Regions from separate parts of the Streptomyces sp. NPDC026515 genome, predicted to be linked through region 2. Evidence: riboswitches for the same ligand, from Rfam matches in the RefSeq annotation. Region 2 holds a riboswitch; the other holds the start of a gene.
The links. Region 2 has a riboswitch for glycine ahead of gcvT (glycine cleavage system aminomethyltransferase GcvT). Riboswitches for the same ligand answer to the same signal wherever they lie in the genome.
Positions count from the first base shown of each region.

Region 1: another riboswitch for glycine. It lies ahead of gcvP (aminomethyl-transferring glycine dehydrogenase); the one in region 2 lies ahead of gcvT (glycine cleavage system aminomethyltransferase GcvT).

Region 1 covers NZ_JBVHQD010000035.1:41,949-53,127, forward strand. Annotated here, with positions in the region: gene ACZ4O3_RS41665 (APC family permease) at 1-1,397, shown strand, start outside; gene ACZ4O3_RS41670 (hypothetical protein) at 1,511-2,032, shown strand; gene ACZ4O3_RS41675 (DUF6461 domain-containing protein) at 2,057-2,656, opposite strand; gene ACZ4O3_RS41680 (TOBE domain-containing protein) at 2,741-3,136, shown strand; gene ACZ4O3_RS41685 (molybdopterin cofactor-binding domain-containing protein) at 3,211-3,558, shown strand; partial or broken gene ACZ4O3_RS41690 (hypothetical protein) at 3,530-3,730, opposite strand; gene modA (molybdate ABC transporter substrate-binding protein) at 3,959-4,786, shown strand; gene modB (molybdate ABC transporter permease subunit) at 4,783-5,631, shown strand; gene ACZ4O3_RS41705 (ABC transporter ATP-binding protein) at 5,628-6,764, shown strand; gene gcvP (aminomethyl-transferring glycine dehydrogenase) at 6,841-9,726, opposite strand; glycine riboswitch at 9,901-9,995, opposite strand; gene ACZ4O3_RS41715 (PRC-barrel domain-containing protein) at 10,110-10,493, shown strand; gene ACZ4O3_RS41720 (DNA polymerase IV) at 10,554-11,179, opposite strand, start outside.
Region 2 covers NZ_JBVHQD010000011.1:262,972-274,150, forward strand. Annotated here, with positions in the region: gene ACZ4O3_RS24630 (enhanced serine sensitivity protein SseB) at 1-558, opposite strand, end outside; gene ACZ4O3_RS24635 (AAA family ATPase) at 662-1,342, opposite strand; glycine riboswitch at 1,505-1,602, shown strand; glycine riboswitch at 1,603-1,712, shown strand; gene gcvT (glycine cleavage system aminomethyltransferase GcvT) at 1,760-2,887, shown strand; gene gcvH (glycine cleavage system protein GcvH) at 3,018-3,395, shown strand; gene glyA (serine hydroxymethyltransferase) at 3,434-4,696, shown strand; gene ACZ4O3_RS24655 (L-serine ammonia-lyase) at 4,753-6,120, shown strand; gene ACZ4O3_RS24660 (IS256 family transposase) at 6,714-7,970, opposite strand; gene ACZ4O3_RS24665 (nitrilase-related carbon-nitrogen hydrolase) at 8,420-9,403, opposite strand; gene ACZ4O3_RS24670 (NmrA family NAD(P)-binding protein) at 9,684-10,586, opposite strand; gene ACZ4O3_RS24675 (alpha/beta fold hydrolase) at 10,695-11,179, opposite strand, start outside.

The sequences.
Region 1 (11,179 bases), on a different contig from region 2:
TCGGCGTCGCGGTCGCCCTGGTCGGCATCTACCTCGCGCTGAACGTCGTCGTCGTGATCGTCGGCATCTACCACGTCATCACCGCCGAGCACGTGATCACCGACTGGACCAGCGCCCTCACCACGGAACACGGCAATGTCTTCGTCATGATCGGCGTGGCCCTGATCGTCTTCCCCAAGCTGGCCCTCGGCCTGTCCGGCTTCGAGACCGGCGTCGCGGTCATGCCGCACGTCCAGGGCGACGCGGGCGACACCGAGGAGCGGCCCACCGGCCGGATCCGGGACACCAGGAAGCTGCTCACCACGGCCGCCCTGATCATGAGCTGCTTCCTGATCGCGACCAGCTTCATCACCACCCTGCTGATCCCGGAGAAGGAGTTCAAGTCCGGCGGCGACGCCAACGGCCGTGCCCTCGCCTACCTGGCGCACGAGTACCTCGGCAACGCCTTCGGCACGGTCTACGACGTCTCGACCATCTGCATCCTGTGGTTCGCCGGCGCCTCCGCGATGGCCGGCCTGCTCAACCTGATGCCGCGCTACCTGCCTCGCTACGGCATGGCACCGCACTGGGCGCGTGCCGTGCGCCCGATGGTCATCGTCTTCACCCTGATCGCCTTCCTGGTCACCTGGATCTTCGACGCCGACGTGGACGCGCAGGGCGGCGCCTACGCCACCGGTGTGCTGGTGCTGATCAGCTCCGCGGCGATCGCGGTGACCATCGCCGCCCGCAAGGCCCGGCAGCGCAACTGGACCGTCGCCTTCGCGGTCATCTCGGCGGTGTTCCTGTACACGACGGTCGTGAACGTCATCGAGCGCCCGGACGGTGTGAAGATCGGTGCCTGCTTCATCGTCGGCATCATCCTGGTCTCGCTGCTGTCCCGGCTGGCCCGCGCCTTCGAGCTGCGCGTGACGAGTGTGACGCTCGACGACATGGCGGAACGGTTCATCAGGGACATGGCCAGCCGCAAGATGCGGTTCATCGCCAATGAGCCGGACGCCCGCGACAAGGCCGAGTACCGCGACAAGGTCGAGCAGATCCGGGCCGACAACGACATGCCCGAGCAGGAGGACTTCGTCTTCGTCGAGGTCACGGTCACCGACCCCTCCGAGTTCGAGGCGGGCCTGACCGTGCGGGGCGAGGTCCTGCACAACCGTTACCGGGTCCTGACCCTGGAGTCAGCCTCCATCCCCAACGCCCTGGCGGCGCTGCTGCTGCACGTCCGTGACGAGACCGGCTGCATCCCGCACATCTACTTCGAGTGGACCGAGGGCGGTCCGTTCGCCAACTTCCTGCGCTTCTTCCTCTTCGGTCAGGGCGAGGTCGCCCCGGTCACCCGGGAGGTGCTGCGCGAGGCGGAGCCGGACCGCGCCCGGCGGCCACGCGTCCACACGGGCTGAGCCGGGCCGGTACGGGTGGCGGTCGTAAGGATCCCGTCAATAACCGCTGGGTAGGCATAAGAACCCCGTCAGCCACCGGCTCCGGCAGCCCGGCGGCCCCTACCGTCGGCCCCATGGAGGACACAAGACGCAAGGGCCGGGCGGCCGGTGACCGCACCTGGCGCGGCAGCGCACGCCTGGCCGCCGGCTGTGCCCTCGGCTTCGGCGGCCTGACGCTCCTGGTGGACTGGGACGCCGGCACCCTGACCCCGGCCCGCGCACTGCTGTGGGCCGCGATGGCCGCCGCCGTCCTCGCCATGCTGCTGCCGGCCCGGGTCACGGCGGGTCCCGGCTGGATGGCCGCACGCGGGCCGCTGCGCCGGCGTACCGTCCGTACCGACTCCCTGGTCTACGTCGCCCAGTACGGCGACGTCTCCGCCCACCTGGTGCTGCGCGACACCGCCGGCAACCGGCTGGAGCTCGACCCGAACGTCCTGCACGCCAATCCGCTGCTCTGGCACGAACTGGACACCGGCGTGCGCCGTTCCCTGGACCGCGGCACCCTGCGCCGGGGCACCGAGGTGCTCGCACGGCTCGGCCACGAGATCGACGACACCACCGCGCTCGCGGTCCTCAAGGCGTCCGGCCTGACCTGACCGCCGCAGGGGCCGCTAGGCCGGTCACTCCTCCGGCAGGGCGCGCAGCCTGCCGCTCCAGCGCTGGTCGTCGGCGCTGGTCGGGTCGGTCAGGCCGATGTCGAAGGCGTTCTCCAGCAGTGCGAGCGCACTGTGCGGCGGCGCCACCTCGCCCCGCACCAGCCCCAGCGGCCGCATGGTGTCGTCGAGCCGCGCCGGGTCGTGCCCGATCGGATCGATCGCGTGCAGGGTGTGGAAGTCCACGACGACGTCGCCGCCGACCGCGTACTTGAACCAGTGCATCGGCTTCTCGTTGTAGTGGAGCACGACGGCCTCGGTCCCCGCCGAGACGGCACCGAGGACCCGATCGTCGAGTCCGTGCAGACCGCCCAGTTCCCAGGCCCACGTCCAGGAGCCGTCGACACCGGTCGTGACGACCGGTTCGTCCCCGTCGTAGAGGTCGTCACCCAGCCCGTCCGCGAGATCGGCGGCGGCGCCGCCGCGCAGCGCGAGGGTCTCCGGGTCCACCCCCATACGGGTCAGCAGTTCGGCGGGGGGCACGTCCCGCACGAAGGTCAGTGTGTAGATGGGGATGTCCCCGTGCCTGAACAGATCCAGGCCGCGGCTCGCTCCAGTGGTCGTCATACGGCGGATGCTCCCACACGCGGCCGGCCGGCCGCCGAGGACACCGGGTCCGCGGGCCCCGCCGGCCGGCCCTATCGTGACCCCATGCAGTCCTACACGATCGGCCAGGCGGCGCGGCTGCTCGGCGTCAGCCCGGACACCGCCCGTCGCTGGGCCGACGCCGGCCGGATGACCACCCACCGCGACGAGGGCGGCCGACGGCTCATCGACGGCAAGGACCTCGCCGCGTTCTCCGTCGAACTGGCCAGGGCGGGCGCGGTCGAGGAGGACGCCTCCACCACCTCGGTCCGCAACGCCTTCCCCGGCATCGTGACCGCGATCAAGCTCGGTGACGTCGCCGCCCAGGTCGAGATCCAGGCCGGCCCGCACCGCCTGGTCTCCCTGCTGACCCGCGAGGCCGTCGAGGAACTGGGCCTGGAGGTGGGCATGGAGGCCACCGCCCGGGTGAAGTCGACCAACGTCCACATCGACCGCGTCTGACACCGTCATCGGCACATGAACGCCGCCCACAGGTCCGGCCGGCCGCTCAGCCGGGACGGGTCGCGCCCCGGGAAGTGCTCCACCCGCTGCGGTGCCGGGGCCGGGTGGAGGGCGGGGTCGCACGGGCGCTCGGCGCCACGCTCCTCGAGAACGTCCGGGCGGACGCGGGCGGCGCGGTCGAGACGGCGGCGATCCGCCGCTACCGGCTCCCGCGGCACGCCGGCATCCCGCGCACCGAGATGCACTTCATGGAGACCGCCGACGCCAGGCGAGAGCCCGTCCAACCCGCTCGCACCGGCGCCGGCCAACGCGCTGCGGGACGCGAACGTGTGCGCTTCGCGGAGCTGGCGCCCACGCGTGACCGGGGGGGGCGGGCACCGGACGCCGGACGCCGTACGAGCCGTCCACCCGGATCGCCGTGAGGCCGCTGATGTGGCGGGCCCCGCAGCGGTCCTGCGGCAGGACCGGTTGAGGGCCCGCCAGGTCCAGCGGGGTGCCGTCGATGCTGACGGCGACCAGGACAGGGGCGTGCGGGAAATCCGGGTCGGTCTCCGCCCAGGAGAGCAGGGCGAGGTGCCCGTCGGCGCCGGTGAGGTCGAGTTCGGCGAGCGTCATGGGCGGCCTCCTCTTGGAAGAGGTGCACGCCGCACCCCTCCGTACAAACGCACATGCCAGGCTCAATTCATATGTGTGCAGCTCATGCGATGTGACAGAGGACTTACAGCTGGCAAGTGCGGCAGTATCATCGAGTGGCGGCTGACAGACAGGTCGCACCAGGGCGCGACAGCTTGTTTCATCCGGATTCAGAGGAGTTCACTCGTGATGACCCGTTCCGCGCGCCGGACCCGGCAGACCCTCCAGGTGGCCGGTGCCTCGGTGGCGGCCCTGCTGGCCCTGAGCGCCTGCTCCTCCTCCGACGACGACTCGTCCGCCAAGGCGAGGTCGGACACCTCCGCGTCGGCCTCGCCGAAGCTGTCGGGTTCGATCACCGTGTTCGCGGCGGCCTCCCTCAAGGAGAGCTTCACGACGCTGAAGGCGGACTTCGAGAAGGCCCACCCGGGTACGGAGGTCGACTTCAGTTTCGGCGGCAGTGACACCCTGGCCGCGCAGATCACCAGCGGGGCGCCCGCCGACGTCTTCGCCGCGGCCAGCCCCAAGACGATGGCGATCGTCACGGCCAAGAAGGACACCGCCACCACGCCGGCCACCTTCGTCCGCAACCAGCTGGAGATCGCCACCCTGCCGGGCAACCCCGACAAGGTCGCCTCGCTCAGGGACCTCACCAAGTCCTCGCTCAAGGTGGTCCTCTGCGACCGGACGGTGCCGTGCGGCGCCGCCGCCCGGAAGGCGCTGGACGCCAGCAAGCTGAAGCTGACCCCGGTCTCCTACGAGGAGGACGTGAAGTCCGCCCTCAACAAGGTGGTCCTCAAGGAGGCCGACGCCGCGGTCGTCTACAAGACCGATGTGAAGGCCGCGGGCGACAGGGTGGAGGGCGTCGAGTTCCCCGAGTCCGCCGACGCCGTCAACGACTACCCGATCGCCCTGTTGAAGGACGCCCCCAACCCGACGCTGGCCAAGGCGTTCATCGCACTGGTGCGGTCCGCCGAGGGCCAGCAGGTCCTGAACCAGGCCGGGTTCCTCAAGCCGTGACGAAGGCCGACGAGCCGGGCGCCGGAGCCGTCGCCGTCACGGGCCGCCCACGGCGCCGGCGCATCAGGTCGGGTGTGCCGCTACCGCTCCTCCTCCCCGGAGCGGTAGCTCTGGTCTTCCTCCTGCTGCCCCTGCTCGCTCTGCTCCTGCGCGCCCCCTGGGGCAGCCTGCCCTCGCTGCTGACCAGCACGGAGGTGTGGCAGGCCCTCCAGCTCTCGCTGCTCAGCGCGACCGCGGCGACGGCCGTGAGCCTGGTGTTCGGGGTCCCGCTGGCCTGGCTGCTGGCCCGTACCGAGTTCCCGGGCCGGGGCCTGGTACGAGCACTGGTGACACTTCCCCTGGTCCTCCCCCCGGTCGTCGGCGGTGTGGCCCTGCTCCTGGCCCTGGGCCGCAACGGGGTCGTCGGCCAGTGGCTGGACTCCTGGTTCGGGATCACGCTGCCGTTCACGACGACCGCCGTCGTGATCGCCGAGTCCTTCGTGGCCATGCCCTTCCTGGTGATCAGCGTCGAGGGCACGCTGCGGGCCGCGGACCCGCGTTTCGAGGAGGCGGCGACGACCCTGGGCGCGTCCCGTTTCACGGCGTTCCGCAGGGTCACGCTCCCCCTCATCGCCCCCGGCATCGCGGCCGGCTCGGTACTGGCCTGGGCCCGCGCGCTCGGCGAGTTCGGCGCGACGATCACGTTCGCCGGCAACTTCCCGGGCCGCACCCAGACCATGCCACTGGCGGTCTACCTGGCCCTCCAGAACGACCCCGACGCGGCGATCGCCCTCAGCCTGGTCCTGCTCGCGGTCTCGATCGCGGTACTGGCAGGCCTCCGCGACCGCTGGATGACCGCCTCATGACCACCCCCGACCCCACACCACCCGCCGCCGTCGCCGAAGGCCGGGCAACCCCCGCGCGCCCGCCGTCGCACCCCCACGGCCCTGCCGGCCTCGACGCCCGCCTCGTCGTCACCCGACGCGCCTTCCATCTCGACATCACCCTCACCGCCGCCCCCGGCGAGGTCGTCGCCGTCCTCGGCCCCAACGGCGCCGGCAAGACCACCGCCCTGCGCGCCCTGGCCGGCCTCACCCCGCTCACCGCCGGCCATCTCCGCCTGGACGGGACGGAGTTGGACCGCACACCCCCCGAATCCCGCCCGGTGGGCGTCGTCTTCCAGGACTACCTCCTCTTCCCCCACCTCACGGCCCTCGACAACGTCGCCTTCGGTCCGCGCTGCCACGGCGCGAGCAAGGCCGAGGCCCGCGTCCGGGCGGCCGCCTGGCTGGACCGCATGGGCCTCGCGGACCACGCCGGCGCCAAACCCCGCCGGCTGTCCGGCGGGCAGGCCCAGCGCGTCGCGCTGGCCCGGGCGCTGGCCACCCACCCCCGCCTGCTGCTCCTGGACGAACCCCTCGCCGCCCTGGACGCCCGCACACGCCTGGACGTCCGTTCCCAACTCCGCCGCCATCTCGCGGAGTTCGAGGCCGTGGCGGTTCTGGTCACCCACGACCCGCTGGACGCCATGGTGCTGGCCGACCGTCTGATCGTCATCGAGCACGGCAGGATCGTCCAGCAGGGCACCCCGGCGGACATCGCCCGCCACCCGCGCACCGATTACATCGCGCACCTGGTCGGCCTCAACCTCTACCGCGGCCGGGCCGAGGCCGCGGCCGCGGGCCATCTGGTCAGGCTGGAGACCGGCTCCGCCATCGCCACCACGGAGCACCTCACCGGCGACGTGTTCGTCGCGTTCCCGCCGAGCGCGGTCACCCTGTTCCGGGACCGCCCCACGGGGGCCAGCGCCCGCAACGTCTGGCGCTGCGAGGTCGCGGGCCTGGAGATCCACGGGGACCGGATCCGAGCCGACCTGACCGGCGGCCTCGCCCTCGTCGCCGACCTCACCGCGGTCGCCGCCGCCGAACTGGACCTGCACCCGGGCACCCCGGTGTGGGCGACGGTGAAGGCGACACAGACCCACGCGTACCCGGCGTAGCGCCCCATGCGAGAGGCCCCGCCGGAGCGGGGCCTCTGTCACATCCGTACTACCGCACCACCGCGGACACCGCGGATCAGTCCTCGTACGCGTCCAGCGGCGGGCAGGAGCACACCAGGTTGCGGTCGCCGAACGCCTGGTCGATCCGGCGTACCGGCGGCCAGTACTTGTCGGCGGCGGACACCCCGGCCGGGAAGACGGCCTCGGCCCGCGTGTAGGCGTGCTCCCACTCCCCGCCGAGGGCGGCGGCCGTGTGCGGGGCGCCCCGCAGCGGGTTGTCCTCGGCGGGCCACTCCCCCGCCCCGACCTTGTCGATCTCCGCCCGAATCGCGATCATCGCGGCGCAGAACCGGTCCAGCTCGCCCAGGTCCTCGGACTCGGTCGGCTCGATCATCAGCGTGCCGGCCACCGGGAAGGACATCGTCGGCGCGTGGAACCCGTAGTCGATGAGCCGCTTGGCGACGTCGTCGACGCTCACCCCGGTCGCCTTGGTCAGCGGCCGCAGGTCGATGATGCACTCGTGCGCCACCAGCCCGCCGGGGCCGGTGTAGAGCACGGGGAAGTGCGGCTCCAGCCGCTTGGCGACATAGTTGGCGCTGAGTACGGCCACCTGGGTGGCGCGCTTGAGCCCCTCGCCGCCCATCAGCCGGACGTACGCCCACGAGATCGGCAGGATTCCGGCGGAGCCCCACGGCGCGGCCGAGATCGGCCCGACACCGGTCGCCGGGCCCGCGGCCGGCTGGAGCGGGTGGTTCGGCAGGTACGGCGCCAGGTGGGCCCGTACGGCCACCGGGCCGACGCCGGGGCCGCCGCCGCCGTGCGGGATGCAGAAGGTCTTGTGCAGGTTGAGGTGCGAGACGTCGCCGCCGAAGTGGCCGGGCTTGGCGACCCCGACCAGGGCGTTGAGGTTGGCACCGTCGACGTACACCTGGCCGCCGGCCTCGTGCACCTGACCGCAGATGTCCGCGACGTGCTCCTCGAACACGCCGTGCGTGGACGGGTACGTGATCATCAGCACGGCGAGCTGGTCACGGTGGAGCTCGATCTTCGCCCGCAGGTCCTCGACGTCGACCTCGCCGTCCTCGGCGGTCTTCACGACGACGACCTTCATGCCGGCCATGACGGCGCTGGCGGCGTTGGTGCCGTGCGCCGAGGAGGGGATCAGGCACACGGTGCGCTGCTCGTCGCCGTTGGCGCGGTGGTAGGCCCGTACGGCGAGCAGTCCGGCCAGCTCGCCCTGCGACCCGGCGTTGGGCTGCAGCGACACCTTGTCGTAGCCGGTGACCTCGGCGAGCCGCTCCTCCAGCTCACGGATGAGCGTCAGATAGCCCTGTGCCTGCTCGGCGGGCGCGAAGGGGTGCAGCTGGCCGAACTCGGGCCAGGTGACCGGCTCCATCTCGGTGGTCGCGTTGAGCTTCATGGTGCAGGAGCCCAGCGGGATCATGCCCCGGTCCAGCGCGTAGTCCCGGTCGGCGAGGCGGCGCAGATAGCGCAGCATCGCGGTCTCGGAGCGGTGCTCGTGGAAGACGGGGTGGCCCAGGTAGCCGTCCTCGCGCAGCAGCGCCTCGGGCAGCGTGTCCGCGGCGGCCTCGTCCAGCGCCTCGACGTCGCCCCCGACCCCGAAAGCCGCCCACACGGCACCCAGCTGGGCCCGCGTGGTGGTCTCGTCGCAGGCCATGGAGACGTGGTCGGCGTCCACCAGCCGCAGGTTCACGCCGCCCAGGCAGGCGGCCGCGACGACCTCGGCGGCCTTGCCGGGCACGCGTGCGGTGAGGGTGTCGAAGTAGGCACTGTACACGATCTCGACCCCGCCGGCCCTGAGGCCCGCGGCGAGGATCGTGGCATAGCGGTGGGTCCGCTGCGCGATGGCCCGCAGCCCCTCGGGCCCGTGGTAGACGGCGTACATGCCGGCCATCACGGCGAGCAGTACCTGTGCGGTGCAGATGTTGCTGGTGGCCTTCTCACGGCGGATGTGCTGTTCACGCGTCTGCAGCGCGAGCCGGTAGGCCCGGTGCCCGTCGGCGTCCACGGAGACGCCCACGAGCCGGCCGGGCAGGCTGCGCGCGAACTTCTCGCGTACCGCCATGTAGCCGGCGTGCGGCCCGCCGAAGCCCATCGGCACACCGAAGCGCTGGGTCGTTCCGACGGCGATGTCGGCGCCCAGCTCGCCCGGCGAGGTCAGCAGGGTCAGCGCGAGCAGGTCGGCGGCGACGGTGACCAGCGCGCCCAGCCCGTGCGCCTGCTCGATGAGCGGCCTGATGTCGCGTACGGCACCGGAGGCGCCGGGGTACTGGACGAGCACGCCGTTGATCTCGCGTGCGGCGAGGTCGGCCGGGATTCCGTCGCTGAGGTCGGCGACGACGATCTCGACCCCGGCCGGTTCGGCCCGGGTCTCGATCACGGCGATGGTCTGCGGCAGGGCGTCCGCGTCGATGACGAAGACACCCTTCTTGTTCTTGCCCATGCGCAGCGACAGGGCCACGGCCTCGGCGGCGGCGGTGCCCTCGTCGAGCAGCGAGGCACCGGAGGTGGGCAGTCCGGTGAGGTCGGCGACCACGGTCTGGAAGTTCAGCAGCGCCTCCAGCCGGCCCTGGGAGATCTCCGGCTGGTACGGCGTGTAGGCCGTGTACCAGGCCGGGTTCTCCATCACGTTGCGCAGGATGACGGGCGGCGTGAAGGTGCCGTAGTAGCCCAGTCCGATCATGGAGTCGAGCACCTGGTTGCGGTCGGCCAGCGACCGCAGCTCGGCCAGCACCTCGGCCTCGGTGCGCGCGCCCGGCAGTTCCAGGGTGTCGGCGTTCTTGATGACGTCCGGCACGGCGGCGGCGGTCAGCTCGTCGAGTGAGCCGTAACCGACCTGGGCGAGCATCTTGGCCCGGGCCTCGTGATCGGGTCCGATATGGCGCTGCTCGAAGGGGATTCCCTGCTCGAGCTCGGAAAGCGGAACGCGCTGGGCGGTCATTGCGGAGGCCTCCTGGTCTGACGCGACCTTCGAGGGGTACCCCGGCACGGGCACCCCGACGGCCTCCCCCTCTGTCATCTCAACCTGAGAGCTTCGCCGGACGCCCAGGGGATCCGGCTTTCACCGTCGGTGAGAGCGGACGCCGTCGACGCCCGCCCTGCTTTCCAGAGTGACCTCGTCCGTGCGGTACGTGAGCCTGAGAGATTCCGGGGAGGATTTGCTCCTTCGGCGCCTCCGGTCTGTCCGGAGGACTCTCCCGCGCGGGGTCAGCAGCCGCTTGCCAGCCTACCAGCGAGGGCAACGCACGGGTCTTCGAGTGGCCGCCTCCTTCAATGTGCTCTTTTGTAGTGCTTACGGATGAGTTGCGACCTAGTGGAGGGCCCGTGCAGACCGACATCGATCCGCGCAACCTGATCGGCCGCAAGGCGTTCGACCGCAACGGCACGAAGATCGGCACGATCGACGAGGTCTACCTCGACGACGCGACCGGGGTGCCGGAGTGGGCGGCCATACGCACCGGCCTGTTCTCGCGGGACGCCTTCGTGCCCCTGGAGCCGAGCGAACTGGTCGAGGGCACCCTCAAGGTCCCCTTCGACCGCGCCCTGATCAAGGACGCCCCGGACTTCGGCGTGGGCCGCCACCTCTCCCCCGAGCAGGAGCTCCAGCTCTACCACCACTACGGCCTGGACACGACGGCCGCCCCGCCCCCCGACGAGCCGGACCACCACTTCGGCAAGCTGGCGGGCACGGAGGACCCGGGCACCTGACCGGGCGGCGGCGGGGCGCCGCTCGCAACGCCCCCGCAAAGGGCGCGGGGAACTGCGCGATCAGCCCCCCACCCGCCCGCACACACCGTCTGCCGCCACCCCGTCACCCGGTCGCCCCGACACCAGCGGCAACGGCTCCGCCGGTTCCAGCTCCGGGTCGTCGACACGAAACGTCCGCACCCGCCCCGGCTCCACCGCCCCCGGCGTCTCGAACCGCACCGTCACCCTCCCCAGCCCGCTCCCCTGCACCCATCCGTGCCCGTACTCGGCATGCCGCACGTCGTGCCCCGCCGGCCACCGCCGCTCGGCGGCCGGCTGCTGCTCGGCGACCGGCTCCGCCGCGTCCTCCTCCGCCGTCGCGGACTCCCCCGCCCCCTCCCCCGCCGCCGCCTGAGCGAACAGATCCTCCTGGGTGTAGTCGGCGAGCCCCGTCACCCCGACGCCCAGCAGCCGCACACCCCCCGTCGTGTCCACCGAGTCCAGCAGCCGCGCGGCCGCCTCCCGCACCACCGCCGGGTCGTCGGTCGGCCCCCGGAGCGTCTCCGACCGGGTGAGCGTCGAGAAGTCGTACCTGCGTACCTTCAGCACGATGGTCCGCCCCGACAGCCCGGCCCCGCGCAGTCTGCGCACGCACCGGTCGGCCAGCCGCCGTACCTCCATCCCCACCCGCATCCGGTCGTGGATGT
Region 2 (11,179 bases):
CGTGGCGACCACGCCGGTCCCCGCGAACTCGGCGGAGGCCGCGGCCAGGAAGTCCATCGGGTCGTCCTGCCAGTCCGGTTCGAAGAGCCGGACCCGGCCGCCCGAGGCGGGGCCGTCCAGTTCGCTGCGGCCGCAGCGGCACAGCTCGGCGACCGCCTCCGGCGGCAGCGGGACTCCCACCACGCCCCCCGGGTTCACGGCGATGCCGACCTGCGGGGGCAGACCGCGGGCGAACTCGACGGCCGGGGCGATCGTGTACGACAGGTGGGCGCCGACCACCTGGCGGAACTGCTCCTCGGAGCTGAAGACCGGGACGTACACCCGGCCTTCGATCTCGGTGGTGGGCAGGTCCAGCGGGCCGCTGTGCGGACCGCCGCCCTCCGGCAGCGGGATCCACAGGAAGCTGCGGCCGAGTACCTCGATGAGCCGGCCCGCGGCCGAGGGGACGCCGAGGGAGGCCGACAGGACCTCCTCCAGTTCGTTGCCGGGCCAACCGCCGTGCGGGTGGGGGTGCGCCTGTGCCGGGAAGTCCGCGGGAATGTCCGCCGGGAAGTCCATCTGCCTACCGCCTGCTGGAAACCGCTGCTGCTGAGTCTGAAAAGGCTAGCGGGTGGCTGTGACAATGCCTCACCCCGTGAGCCGATCCGCCGACCGGGGGGCCTCACCCGGTGGGCTGCTCCGCCCTCCGGAAGGCGATCCGGCACAGTACGTCCGCCGCGTCCCGGTCGAGCAGGACCGCCGAGCCGACCCCCTGGGGCAGCCCGCCCTTCTCCACCGCGCGCACCAGGCGGGACGCGGCGTGGCGGTGGCGCAGGAAGGCGTACCGGGAGACGCCCCGGCCGCGCTCGCGCTGGCCGTCCAGCGCCGTGCCGGGCGTGACGTCCAGGAGCAGCAGGTGCAGGGTGCCGCCGCGGCGGCGGGCCGCGCGGGCCAGCCAGTCGCGCACCCAGGCCTGGGTCCCGCAGTCGTGCACCACGACGCCCTCGCCGGTGCGCAGCGCGCGGCGCAGTCCGGCGTAGTGGGCGAGGCGGACCAGCGGGCGGTAGAGGGCGTACGGCAGGAAGCGGGCCAGCCGGGCGTCCCAGCGGTCCCGGGTGTCCTGGGAGTCGATCCGGATGCCCTGGACGGTGCGGTGCATCAGGGTGGACTTGCCGCTGCCGGGCAGTCCGGTGACCACGACCAGGTCACGAGGGCCGAAGAGCAGACCGGGCGGGCTGCCGCCCGCACGGTCGCGCAGATCACGGACGACCGGTGCCGGCTCCGCGCACCGCTCGAGCGCGGGGGCCGCCGGCTGCCCGGACAGGGCCATGCCCGTCGTCGCGTATGCCGTGGTCCTTGTCACCGTGACCGTCCTCCCTGGGGGTTCAGGAAAGGTTCTCCCCACATACTGTAAAGAGAAGGTAATCCCCGGTGTCTCGCGGTTCGGTCCGCTTCCGGCCACAGGCCTGTCACAAAGCTCCGCCCGGCATGCAATGATGTGCCCGCCAACTGCATACCGGCCGTTTGAATCCGCGCGGGAGAGTCCCCGGCAGTCTTCGCCGGGGCGCCGAAGGAGCAAGTCCCTCCCTTGAATCTCTCAGGCCCCGTTACCGCGCGGGCGAGGCACATCTGAAAAGCGGGCCGCCGTCTCGGCGGTCCCACCCAAGGTGCAAGTCGTGACCACTGTGGTGGTCGAGGCGAACCTCTCAGGTTCCGATGACAGATGGGGAGGACAGACCTCGCCTGTCATGCCCTGGGATCTTTGGGAGACGACCGACCGATGAGCAGTTCCGATTCCGCTGGACTCCGCCGTACCGCGCTCGATGCCCTGCATCGCTCGCTCGGCGCCACCATGACCGACTTCGCCGGCTGGGACATGCCCCTGCGCTACGGATCCGAACGCGACGAGCATGTCGCCGTGCGGACCAGGGCCGGGCTCTTCGACCTCTCCCACATGGGCGAGATCGCCGTGACCGGCCCCCAGGCGGCCGCCCTGCTGAACCACGCCCTGGTCGGCAACATCGCCTCCGTCGGCGTCGGGCGCGCCCGCTACACCATGATCTGCCGGGCCGACGGCGGCATCCTCGACGACCTGATCGTCTACCGGCTGGCCGAGACCGAGTACCTGGTCGTGGCCAACGCCTCCAACGCCCAGGTGGTCCTCGACGCGCTGACCGAGCGTGCCGACGGGTTCGACGCCGAGGTGCGCGACGACCGGGACGCGTACGCCCTGATCGCCGTCCAGGGACCGGAGTCGCCCGGGATCCTGAAGTCGCTGACCGACGCCGACCTGGACGGCCTGAAGTACTACGCCGGGCTGCCCGGCACGGTCGCCGGGGTCCCGGCGCTGATCGCCCGCACCGGCTACACCGGCGAGGACGGCTTCGAGCTGTTCGTGAAGCCGGAGCACGCGGTGCAGGTGTGGCAGGCGCTCACCGACGCGGGTGAGGGCGTCGGCCTGGTGCCCTGCGGGCTGTCCTGCCGGGACACCCTGCGCCTGGAGGCGGGCATGCCGCTCTACGGGCATGAGCTGACCACCTCGCTGACCCCCTTCGACGCCGGGCTCGGCCGGGTGGTGAAGTTCGAGAAGGACGGCGACTTCGTGGGGCGCGAGGCGCTCCAGGAGGCCGCCGACCGGGCCGCGGCCGAGCCGCCGCGGGTGCTGGTCGGCCTGGTCGCCGAGGGCCGTCGGGTGCCGCGCGCCGGGTTCTCGGTGGTCGCGGGCGGCGAGGTGATCGGCGAGGTCACCTCCGGCGCCCCCTCCCCCACCCTGGGCAGGCCGATCGCCATGGCGTACGTCGACGCGGCGCACTCGGCGCCGGGCACCACGGGTGTCGGTGTGGACATCCGGGGCAGCCACGAACCGTACGAGGTCGTGGCCCTGCCCTTCTACAAGCGCCAGAAGTAGACCCCGAGGCAGACCCAGAGGAGACACTGGGCGCGGCGGCGCGTGACCCTGCGCACATTTCCGCTGCTCACGTGTCTTTCCAGCAGTCCTCTTTCACCAGCACTCCCCCGCGTACAGGAGAATTCAGGCCATGAGCAACCCCCAGCAGCTGCGTTACAGCAAGGAGCACGAGTGGCTGTCGGCCGCCGCGGACAGCGTGGCGACGGTCGGCATCACGGAGCACGCGGCCAACGCGCTCGGTGACGTCGTCTTCGTCCAGCTCCCGGCCGTCGGCGACACCGTGACCGCGGGCGAGTCCTGCGGCGAGCTGGAGTCGACCAAGTCGGTCTCCGACCTCTACTCGCCGGTCACCGGTGAGATCACCGAGATCAACGAGGACGTCGTGGACGATCCGTCCCTGGTGAACTCGGCCCCCTTCGAGGGCGGCTGGCTGTTCAAGGTGCGCATCGCGGACGAGCCGGCCGATCTGCTCTCCGCCGACGAGTACACCGCCTTCACCGCCGGCTGAGGACCGCACAGACACCGGCTGAGGAGTCGTAGAAAAAGATGTCCGTTCTGAACACGCCCCTGCACGAGCTCGACCCGGAGGTCGCGGCCGCGGTCGACGCCGAGCTGGTGCGCCAGCAGTCCACCCTGGAGATGATCGCCTCGGAGAACTTCGCTCCGGTCGCGGTCATGGAGGCGCAGGGCTCGGTACTGACCAACAAGTACGCCGAGGGCTACCCGGGCCGCCGCTACTACGGCGGCTGCGAGCACGTCGACGTCACCGAGCAGATCGCCATCGACCGGGTGAAGGAGCTGTTCGGCGCCGAGTACGCCAACGTGCAGCCGCACTCCGGTGCCTCCGCCAACCAGGCGGCCCTGTTCGCGCTGGCGCAGCCCGGCGACACCATCCTGGGTCTGGACCTCGCCCACGGCGGCCACCTGACCCACGGCATGCGCCTGAACTTCTCCGGCAAGCAGTTCGGCGTGGTGGCCTACCACGTGGACGACGCCGGTCTCGTGGACATGTCCGAGGTGGAGCGGCTCGCCAAGGAGCACCGGCCGAAGGTGATCATCGCCGGCTGGTCGGCGTACCCGCGCCAGCTGGACTTCGCCGAGTTCCGGCGGATCGCCGACGAGGTCGAGGCGTACCTGTGGGTCGACATGGCCCACTTCGCCGGCCTGGTCGCCGCCGGTCTGCACGAGAACCCGGTGCCCTACGCCGACGTGGTCACCTCCACCACCCACAAGACGCTGGGCGGTCCCCGCGGCGGCATCATCCTGGCCCGTCAGGCCTTCGCGAAGAAGCTGAACTCGTCCGTCTTCCCCGGCTTCCAGGGCGGTCCCCTGGAGCACGTGATCGCGGCGAAGGCCGTCTCCTTCAAGGTCGCCGCCTCGGAGGACTTCAAGGAGCGCCAGCGTCGTACGGTGGAGGGTGCGCGCATCCTCGCCGAGCGGCTCACCGCGCCCGACGCCCGCGAGGCCGGCGTGAGCGTGCTGTCCGGCGGCACGGACGTGCACCTGATCCTCGTCGACCTGCGCGAGTCGGAGCTGGACGGGCAGCAGGCCGAGGACCGTCTCCACGAGGTCGGCATCACGGTCAACCGCAACGCCGTCCCGAACGACCCGCGCCCGCCGATGGTCACCTCGGGGCTGCGGATCGGCACCCCGGCGCTGGCCACCCGCGGCTTCACGGCCGAGGACTTCACCGAGGTCGCGGACGTGATCGCCGAGACGCTGAAGCCGTCCTACGACGCGGCGGCCCTGAGGGCCCGGGTCGAGGCCCTGACCGCGAAGCACCCGCTTTACCCCGGTCTGAACAAGTAGTTCCCTGGTGGGGGCACCCGATGGTGTGTGCCCCCGCCCTTTTCCAAGGAGTTCCCGTGGCCATCTCGGTCTTCGACCTGTTCTCGATCGGTATCGGCCCGTCGAGCTCTCACACCGTCGGTCCCATGCGCGCGGCCCGCATGTTCGCCCGCCGCCTGCGCAACGAGGGGCTGCTGGACTCCGTCACCTCGATACGCTCCGAGCTGTACGGGTCGCTCGGCGCGACCGGCCACGGCCACGGCACCCCGAAGGCGGTGCTGCTCGGCCTGGAGGGCGCCTCGCCGCGCACGGTCGACGTGGAGGGCGCGGACGACCGGATCGAGACGATCAAGGCCACGAAGCGCCTGTCGCTGCTGGGCGAGCACGAGATCGCGTTCTCCTTCGACGCCGACCTGAAACTGCACCGCCGCAAGACGCTGCCCTACCACGCGAACGGCATGACCCTGTGGGCGTACGACGCCTTTGGGACGGAACTCCTCTCCAAGACGTACTACTCGGTCGGCGGCGGGTTCGTCGTCGACGAGGAGGCGGTCGGCGCGGACCGCATCAAGCTGGACGACACGGTCCTGAAGTACCCCTTCCGCACGGGCGACGAGCTGCTGCGCCTGACCAAGGAGACGGGTCTGTCGATCTCCGCCCTGATGCTGGAGAACGAGCGGGCCTGGCGCACCGAGGAGGAGATCCGCGAGGGGCTGCTGGACATCTGGCGGGTGATGCAGGCGTGCGTGGGGCGCGGGATGTCGCGGGAGGGGATCCTGCCGGGCGGTCTGCGGGTCCGTCGCCGTGCCGCCATCACCGCGCGGCAACTGCGCGCCGAGGGCGACCCGTTGGCCCACGCGATGGAGTGGATCACGCTCTACGCGATGGCCGTGAACGAGGAGAACGCGGCGGGCGGCCGGGTGGTCACCGCTCCCACCAACGGCGCGGCGGGCATCATCCCGGCGGTCCTGCACTACTACATCGACTTCGTCCCGGGCGCCGACGAGGACGGAGTGGTCCGCTTCCTCCTCGCGGCCGGCGCGATCGGCATGCTCTTCAAGGAGAACGCGTCCATCTCCGGCGCCGAGGTCGGCTGCCAGGGCGAGGTCGGCTCGGCCTGCTCGATGGCGGCGGGCGCGCTGGCCGAGGTGCTCGGCGGCTCCCCGGAACAGGTCGAGAACGCGGCCGAGATCGGCATGGAGCACAACCTCGGCCTCACCTGCGACCCGGTCGGCGGCCTGGTCCAGATCCCCTGCATCGAACGCAACGGCATGGCCGCGGTCAAGGCGGTCACCGCGGCCCGCATGGCCATGCGCGGCGACGGCTCCCACAAGGTGTCCCTGGACAAGGTCATCAAGACCATGAAGGACACCGGCGCCGACATGAGCGTCAAGTACAAGGAGACGGCGCGGGGCGGGCTGGCGGTGAACATCATCGAGTGCTAGGGAAACGGGCCCTGCCCAGCGCGTTCGTGTCTTTCGGCGCTGCCGGGGCCTTCCCTGCTTACGCGGGGGAACGTCCCCGGACAGTTCCTGGGACAGACCTGAAAGTCCCCAGGATGTCCCCGCCACACGCCCTTCGTACCCGGCCGCCAGGGCGCCACTTGGTCGTGGAACACGGTGCCGCCTGCGAACGATTTTCCCGTTCCGCGGGCCCACTGTTCCGTCGTCCGTCTGCGGCGCCCACCACGCCTCTGGACTGGCCTGCACTGCTGACGGATGAACTCGGCAGGCTCTGTCCGCCTACTCGAACCGTCATTCAGCCACGGCTTTGCCATCATCTGGCGAGTGCTTGCTAAGAGTTCGTGATCACGAGCAAACCTACCCGTTCAGGCTGAACCGCCACCGTACAGCGCCAACTTCGTCGCCCCATCGTGGTACGAGACCGGGGATTACGCCGTGGCCGCCGATGGTTCGGCCACAGGCCGGTACTCGCTGCGCAGTCGCACGAGCCGGGCATGCATCCTCCGCATCGAGTCCACTCGCGCAGCCACGGCGGTGGGGTCTGTGTAGCGAACGATGGAACTCGGTTGGTTTGTTCAGCGGCGTCCGGCGGTGAGCCGGCCGTCGAAGGTGATGTCGAAGGCTTGGAGTGCGGCCTTCCAGCGCATGGTCCAGCGTTTACGTCCGGTGCCGGTCGGGTCCAGGCTCATGACGGCCAGGTAGACGCACTTGAGGGCGGCCTGGTCGGTGGGGAAGTGGCCCCGGGCCCGGACGGCCTTGCGGATCCGCGCGTTGATGCTCTCGATCGCGTTCGTGGTGCAGACGATCTTGCGGATCTCGACGTCGAACCGGAGGAAGGGCACGAACTCTGCCCAGGCCGCCTCCCAGAGCCGGACGATCGCCGGATACTTTTTGCCCCAGGCGTCGGTGAACTCCACGAACCGCTCCGGCGCGGCGTCCTCGCTCGGCGCGGTGTAGACGGGCCTGAGCGCCTTCGCGATCTTCTCCCAGTCCTGCCGGGCCGCGTAACGGAAGCTGTTCCGCAGCAGGTGAACGACACAGGCCTGGACGATCGTCGCAGGCCAGACCGTGTTCACGGCGTCCGGAAGACCGGTCAGGCCGTCACAGACCAACATCAGGACATCGGCCGCGCCGCGGTTCTTGATCTCGGTCAGGACCTGAAGCCAGTACTTCGCGCCCTCCCCGCCATCACCGATCCACAGGCCCAGGATGTCCCGGTGTCCCTCGGCAGTGACCGCCACCGCCATATAGACGGGCCGGTTGGCGACCTGCCCATCCCTGACCTTCACGTTCACACAATCGATGAAGACGACCGGGTAGACGCTGTCCAGGGGACGGTTCCGCCATTCCGTCATGCCGGCCATCATGCTGTCGGTGATCGTGGAGATCGTGGACTTGGAGATCTCTGCGCCGTACACCTCGGCGAGATGCGCGGAGATCTCCCCGTGCGTCAGCCCTTTCGCCGACAGAGACAGGACCATCTCGTCCACCCCGCCCAGACGCCGCTGACGCTTCCTGACCAGCTGAGGCTCGAAGGACCCGGCCCTATCCCGCGGCACCGCGATCTCGACCGGCCCCGACTCGGTGATCACCGTCTTGGAGCGGTGTCCGTTGCGGTAGTTCTCCCGGCCGCCCTCGGCCCGCTCACCGGGCTCATGTCCCAGGTGATCGGTGAGCTCGCCCTCCAGGGCTGCCTCCAGCACCCGCTTGGTCAGCTGCTGCAACAGGCCACCCTCCCCGGTGAGCTTCACGCCACCAGCCTGGGCCCGGGCAACCAGCTCGGCCACCAGCCCGTCATCCACCGCGTTCGTCCCACTCACAGCGGCCTCCATGGCCTCGGAGCCACTCGTCACGTCAGTCATCAACTGTCGCTTCCAGCCCGGGAGTTACACCACTCACCGTACAGACCCGAATAGATCAGGAAAATCCCAGGGATCCCGCAGGTCAGTGGGCTTGTCGCGTCCGGCGCCCGCTTGTACGGCCTGGCGCTGAACATCAGCGAGTGCTAGGGAAACGGGCCCTGAACAGCGCGTTCGTCTCTTTCGGCGCTGTCGGGGCCTTCCCCGCTTACGTGGTGGAAGGTCCCTGGGTAGGGCCAGAACGAAGATCGGACACCTGTGCCACTGGAGGGTCGGCTTGGGCCGCCGCTCTTGTCGAGCCGGGGAAGAACCAACGTTGACGGCGTCGTGGATCCTCCCGTCGCGTTGCCGCACAGCAGGGTCACCGCGGGCCAGCCGTGTTGACCTGCGTCGTACGCGGATGCAACACGGGTGGGAACGGCTCAGCGGGTCATGGCGGAGCGGTCTTCTGGCACCGCGGAAGCGCTCCGGACCGTCGCAGGAGTCCCCGTCTCGTGGAGGTGGGCCGTCGGAGTGCGGTCGATCCGCAGACTGAGCAGTTCCGGGCGGCTGTAGTGGCCGCGCGCATCCATCAGACGCTTGCGCTGGTCGATCAGCGCGAAGTCCAGGTCGGCTATGACCTCACCCTCGCCGGACGTCAGCGGCTTGCCGACGATGCGTCCTTCGGGATCGACGATTGCGGTGAAGAAGCCGCCGGAGAGCGCCGGGCCGCCGGTGTCCTCGGCGATTCGCCCCACCTGGTCGTTGTCGAGCCAGGCGGTTGCGCAGACGACGAAACAAGCCGCTTCCAGTGCGTGCTGGCGAATGTTGACCTCGATCTGCTCCGCGAACAGCTGGCCTCCAAAGGCCCCGGGATACATTGCCGCGTGGATCTGCTCGCCGTCGGCGATCAGCGCGTAGCGTGCCAACGGCTGGTAGTGCTCCCAACAGGCGAGCTGGCCGACACGACCGACGGCGCTGTCCACCGCGCGCAGGCCGGAAGCGGCGCCCTGGCCCCAGACCAGCCGCTCGTGATAGGTCGGCGTGATCTTGCGGCGACGCTGGATCAGCGTGCCATCCGCGTCGAACAGCAGCTGTGTGTTGTAGATGGTGCCGCCGTCACGCTCGTTGACACCGATCGAGACGACCATGTGAGCCTCCCTCGCGGCCTCGGCGATCGCGTCGGTCTCGGCGGACGGCACGGCCACCGACTCTTCGAGCAGGCGCAACGGCTCCTTTGCCATGGCGTAGGGGGCCTGCACGAAAGAGAAGTACGGGTAGTAGGGCACGACGGCCTCAGGGAAGACCGCGTACTGGACGCCCTTCGTTCCCAACTCGCGGATCTTCTGAACGACCCTTTCAACAGTGCCCGCGCGGCTGTAGAGCACGGGGCTGATCTGGACTGCGGCAGCTTTTACGACGGTCATCGTGCGGTTCCTTTTCGAAATACGGGGTCATGACTGACGGAGGTGCCTGCGCCTGTCGATGCGTCAGGGCTCGGCACGATGCCCATGGCTGAGCGATGGTGCTGCGGGGAGCGGCACGGGTTGACGGAACGATCACGACCGCGGCGGACGGCTCCGCCGAGGCAACGGACTACGGAGGAGCACAGGGCCGAGTCGCAGCGAGCCGTGGATCTCGCAGCGCGTGCCGGGCTGAAAGTGCAACAGGCGCAGCTGGATCGATGCCGCGGCCGGAAGGCCCGGCCTACTGGAACAGCTGAGGGTTGTTCTCGGCGAAATCACGAACATCAAGGGCCGGTCTGCCGAGGATGGTCTCGATATCCGTGGAGACCCGGTCGTATCGGTTTTCGCGATGCAGTCGGGCCATGGTCGTCACATGCTCGATGAGATGGTCCGGAAGCTTCACTGCTGCCAGGCTTTGAGCCCACTCTTCAGGGGGCACGTCCACGTAGGTGGCGGGACGGCCTGCTGCCTTGGCGAACTGCTCCGCGACACCGTTAATGTCCCTGGACACCGGTCCGGTGAGTTCGTACACCCGGCCAAGATGAGAACTGGGCTCGGCGAGAACGGTGACCACCACGTCTGCGACGTCGCTCGTGGCGACCGGCGAGGTGCGTCCGGAGCCGAACGGCAAATGGACGGTGATCCTTTGTGGAGTCGACTGGATCGCGAACTGGAACAGGGGGTTTTCCATGAAGATGGTGGGCCTGACCTGAACGACCGGAAGGCCCGACCAGGAGAGGATCCGTTCGCTCAGCAGGTGGAGGCGCTGCTGACGTGACTCCGAGGTGCTCGTGATCGTCATCTGCGAGACAGTCATCTGCGACATGTTGACGAGGACCTCCAGGGCCCCGTGCTCGCGTGCGGCAGCGGCAACTGCCGTTGTCGCCTCCAAATAGGAGCTGGAGACGCTCATCCCGAAGTAGATCCGGTGGCAGCCCTCCAGCGCACGGAAGACGTCCGCCGGCTGGGTGAGGTCACCTACGACCACTTCGGCGCCTGTTGCGCGGAGAGTGTCGGCACGTTCGTCGTCTTTCCTGACCAGCGCACGGGTCGGCAGTCCCCGACTCCGCAAGCGCTCGACGACCTTTCTCCCCACGGATCCGGCGTTTCCGGCTCCGGTCACCAGGATCAGTTTCTCCGGCATCCTGTTTCCTTTCGACATGTGCCTCAGGGCGAGGGCGAGCGTTCTGAGTTCTTCGTGTCTGCGGCCGGCTGCATGACGCCCCTGTGCCCGGGGGCTGCCAGGCCGGGATCACTCGTGGTGGATCAGCAGACGGGCCACGGCTTCTGGTTCGTCCCACTGGAGCCAGTGGCGGGCCTGTACGGACCGGAGCCGTGCGTTCGGAAAGAGTCCGGCCAGGTGCTCGGCGACTCCGCTGTTGAGGTAGGGGTCGTTCGCCCCGAAGATGATGTCCACGGGGATCTGGAGGTCTCCGGTCTTGCCTGTTGCGACGAGCTCGCTGGTGATCGCGAGGTCGGTGAACAGCCGTGCCGTCCACGCGCGGATCGCGTCGAGGGCGTCCGGCTGCCCTGCGGTCCCGAAGAACAGGGGGACGATGACCCGGTCACGGATGTCGTCGGCCGGTCCGTACCCGAACCGGGTGGCGGTGTAGCCCAGCAGCCACTGCCGCTGCGCGAGGTCTGCGAAGAGCGCGTCGGTGAGCGGAACGAGGTCCGGGTCGCCCATCAGGCGGATCATCTCGGGGAACCTCAACGTCGGCGATTCTCCGAAGTAGC